DNA from 2 places in the Rhodoferax mekongensis genome. Region 1 is predicted to be linked to the other one. Evidence: predicted binding sites of a transcription regulator. Region 1 holds the regulator's gene; the other holds the start of a gene.
What was found. The regulator HrcA, encoded in region 1, represses chaperone genes, less so after heat shock. The targets are predictions, from matches to a motif close to TTAGCACTCNNNNNNNNNGAGTGCTAA.

Region 1 (2,202 bases):
ACAAGGTACCTGCTGATGTGCTTAGTCAGCAGCAGACTTTCCGCAATCGAACTACAGAACTATACACGGACCAAATACTAAATCACACTTATCACGAAAAAATAATTTTCATCAAAGTATGGAATTTAAACGGAAACCGAAATTTTTCACAAATACCCGGGTAATTCTTCTCACTCTTTAATCAGTTTGCATTCCTTTGGTAGCGGTCAGCAATGCAGTATTGAGTTGCGCGAAGTACTCCTTGGCAAGCTCTGTTCCCGAGACGTACTTGATACGGTTGTCCCGCTCATCAACGGTGAGAGTAATGATTCCCTTCTTTCGCAGGGACTTCAGGCGCCGATGAATGGTCGCAGGAGAAGTCTCTGCATCCAACTGCATGGCCTCCAGCACGGTCACTTGTTTACCCGCCATCCACGCTGACTCCAACTGGTGCAACAGTCTTTCCTCGGTAGAGTCGATAGACGGGAATGTCGGCATTTCACGCAAAGCATCCATCAAATTCAAAAACTTGAGGTAAACACTGCTCTGTGAGGGTTGCTTCGACATAGGCCGAGTGTAATGTCAAGGCCGTCAAATCACCAGATTCGGGCTGTTAACCGCCAGCGCTGGCCGAGTACAAAAGACCAACAAAAAAGCCTGCGGACCAATTGACACGCAGGCTCTTAAAAAAATTAGTGGTAGGGCGTGAGTGACTTGAACACTCGACCAAAGGATTATGAGTCCTCTGCTCTAACCAACTGAGCTAACGCCCCAACCGAACCGCAGATTGTAGCCGGCCGCAGAGGGTTATTTGTGGTGGCTCAGGGCGTTGCTCACCAGTTTGGAGGTGATGTCCACGATCTGGATCATGCGGTCATACGCCATGCGGGTGGGGCCGATCACACCCAGCGTGCCGACCACTTTGCCGTCCACCTCGTAAGGGCTGCTGACGATGGACAGGTCTTCAAACGGCACCACCTGGCTCTCGCCGCCTATGAAGATGCGCACACCTTCAGCCTGGCCGGTCACGTCCAGCAGGCGCATGAGCTGGGCTTTTTGCTCAAACAGTTCAAACGCGCGGCGCAGGTGGCCCATGTCGCTCGAAAAGTCAGACACTGACAGCAGGTTGCGCTCACCCGAGATCACCACTTCGTCTTGCGCCTCGGAAATCACTTCCGAGCTGGCGTTCACCGCCGCTTGCATGAGGGCGGCAATTTCGCCGCGCAGGCTTTCCACCTCGCCTTGCAGGCGCAGGCGCACTTGCTCGATCTCCAGCCCCATGTAGTTGCTGTTGAGAAAGTTGGCCGCCTCGGCCAGTTGGCTTTGGGTGTAGTCCACCTCGGTGTAGATGACGCGGTTTTGCACATCGCCATCAGGCGCCACGATGATGACCAACAGCCGCCGCTCCGAGAGGCGCAAAAACTCAATGTGCCGGAAAGCCGATGTGCGGCGCGGAGCAATCACCACACCCACAAACTGCGAGAGGTTGGAGAGCAGGTTCGCCGCGTTGCTGATGACTTTTTGCGGCTGGTCGGGCGCCAGGCTGTGCGCGGCCATGTGGCCCTGCTGCACGGTGAGCATGGTGTCCACAAACAGGCGATATCCGCGCGCGGTGGGAATGCGCCCGGCCGAAGTGTGGGGGCTGACGATGAGGCCCAAGTCCTCAAGGTCCGACATGACGTTGCGGATGGTGGCGGGCGAGAGGTCGAGGCCGGACTCTTTGGAGAGCGTGCGGCTACCGACGGGCTGTCCATCGGCGATATAGCGCTCTACGAGCGCCTTCATCAACATCTTGGAACGTTCATCGAGCATGCCGGTCATTTTAGTAACCTATTTAGTGTCTAATTTGCGCATGTTGTCCCAATTTAGGCATGTCGCTCTGATCGGCAAGTACCAAACCACCGGCACCAGCGCTGCGGGGGCCTCGTCCCGCAAATCGCTGGACGAGATTGCCCATTATTTGATGGACCAGGGCTGCGAGGTGGTGATCGAGGCCGACACCGCCGCCAACACGGGCCTGAGCAACTACACCACGCTGGATGTGGACGGCATTGGCACCCACTGCGACCTGGCCCTGGTGGTGGGTGGCGACGGCACCATGCTGGGCATAGGCCGCCAGCTGGCGCGCTACCAGGTGCCGCTGATCGGCATCAACTCCGGGCGGCTGGGGTTTATTACCGACATCCGCTTCGAGCAATACACAACCACGCTGGCCCCCATGCT
Region 2 (2,202 bases), 1.6 Mb from region 1:
GCCCATTCCGGCAGAGCTGATTGCCTGGTACCGCCGCTTGGGCCTGAACCTGATTGAGGGTTATGCCATGACGGAGGACTTTGCGTATTCGCACAACTCCACCGACAAGATCAATGCCCCCGGTTGCGTGGGCGTGCCGCTCAAGGGCGTGGAAGTCCGCATCAGCGAAGAAGGCGAAGTGCTGATCAAGTCTCCAGGACAGTTTGTGGGCTACTACAAGCGCCCTGATCTGGACGCAGAGGTGTTCACGGAAGACGGCTTCTTCCGCACCGGCGACAAGGGCGAGCGCCGCGCTGATGGACTGCTCAAGCTCACCGGCCGGGTGAAGGAGCTGTTCAAAACATCCAAGGGCAAGTATGTGGCCCCCGCACCGATTGAGAACCGCTTGAACGCCTGCCCCCGCATTGAAACCAGCATGGTGTCCGGTGTGGGCCAGCCTTCCGCCTACGCCATCGTGGTGCTGGCAGAAACCGTGCGTCCCCAAGTGAAGGCCGACCCGGCCTTCAAAGCCGAGGTTCACGCGGAACTGGAGCAACTGCTCGATAGCGTGAATGCCGAACTGGCGGACTACGAAAAGCTGCAGATGCTGGTGGTAGCACCGGAGCCTTGGTCCATTGAGAACGGCATGCTGACTCCCACCATGAAGATCAAGCGTGCCCGCATTGAGTCTGCGGTGGAGCCACAATTGGCCAATTGGTACTCCGGCAAAGACAAAGTCCGCTGGGCGTGATCCGCGCTGGGTCACTCCACTGGGGCCTTCGGGCCCCTTTTTCATTTGCGATGCAGCAAACCCTACTTCAATCATTGGATTGAACTAATCAATTAGCACTCGACTCTATCGAGTGCTAATATTGAATCCGAACACAAGGAGGTTCTACATGTCCGCATTGATTGCTGCCCCCCGCACCGCCCTGGCCACCGCCAATCCGTGGTCTTTGGTGCCGCCACTGGGGAATCTGGACGCCTATATTTCTGCTGCCAACCGGCTGCCCATGCTTACGCTTGAAGAAGAGCAGGAATATGCACGCAAATTCAAAAACGAGAACGATCTTGAAGCTGCCGGTAAGTTAGTGCTCTCTCACTTACGTTTGGTCGTGTCAGTGGCCCGCCAGTACCTCGGTTACGGCCTGCCCCACGGCGACCTGATTCAAGAGGGCAACGTGGGCCTGATGAAGGCGGTTAAACGCTTCGACCCCGACCAAGGCGTGCGCTTGGTGAGCTACGCGCTGCACTGGATCAAGGCCGAAATCCACGAATACATCCTTAAAAACTGGCGCATGGTGAAGGTGGCGACCACCAAAGCCCAGCGCAAACTGTTTTTCAACCTGCGCTCCATGAAGCAACGCTTCAAGGGAGAAGACGCTGCGGCTGACTTGGACACCCACCGCGACACGCTGAATACCGAGCAGGTGAACACCATGGCCCGGGAACTGAACGTGAAGCCCGAAGAAGTACTGGAGATGGAAGCACGCCTTGCCGGTGGCGATGTGCTGCTGGACCCCACTCCGTCTGATGATGGCGAAGACGCCTTCGGCCCTATCGCTTACCTGACGGATACCAATCACGAGCCGGTGGCGATGATCGAAGCGCGCCAGCGCGACGTGTTGGCCACCGACGGGATTGCGACTGCCCTAGCCAGCCTGGATGAGCGCAGCCGGCGTATCGTGGAGGAGCGCTGGCTCAAGGTGAATGACGACAACTCCGGCGGTATGACCCTCCACGACTTGGCCGCCGAATACGGCGTAAGTGCCGAGCGCATCCGCCAGATCGAAGTCGCTGCCATGAAGAAGATGAAAGCAGCGTTGGCCGCCTACGCCTGATTGCACAGCTCACGCGCCGCATAACTTCACGCACAATGCCCCTGCCGGCCCCGCCTGCAGGGGCTTTTTCTTGGACACCAAGCTGATGACACACACACGCCGCACCGCCGCTTTTGCTATGCTTTCCATAGTTGCTTGCGCAATATCCACGAGCGCTAACGCCCAAAAAACCTCTCAAACTGCCGCATGGCCGACCAAGCCGGTGCGCATCATCGTTGGCTTTCCCGGCGGGTCTTCGCCCGACCTGACGGCGCGAGCATTCGCAGAGCCGCTCTCCAAAGCCCTCGGCCAGCCTGTGATCGTGGAAAACAAGGTGGGCGCAGCGGGCAACATCGCCGCCGATGCGGTTGCCAAAGCTACCGATGACCACACCCTCGGTCTG

Region 2: the regulator HrcA is predicted to act here: its motif matches at 823-849, upstream of rpoH (RNA polymerase sigma factor RpoH).

What each region holds. Positions count from the first base shown of each region.
Region 1 covers NZ_CP132507.1:3,643,979-3,646,180, forward strand. Annotated here, with positions in the region: gene RAN89_RS17415 (winged helix-turn-helix domain-containing protein) at 178-546, opposite strand; tRNA gene RAN89_RS17420 (tRNA-Ile) at 676-752, opposite strand; gene hrcA (heat-inducible transcriptional repressor HrcA) at 787-1,791, opposite strand; gene RAN89_RS17430 (NAD kinase) at 1,832-2,202, shown strand, end outside.
Region 2 covers NZ_CP132507.1:1,347,221-1,349,422, reverse strand. Annotated here, with positions in the region: gene RAN89_RS06610 (AMP-binding protein) at 1-730, shown strand, start outside; gene rpoH (RNA polymerase sigma factor RpoH) at 879-1,820, shown strand; gene RAN89_RS06600 (Bug family tripartite tricarboxylate transporter substrate binding protein) at 1,939-2,202, shown strand, end outside.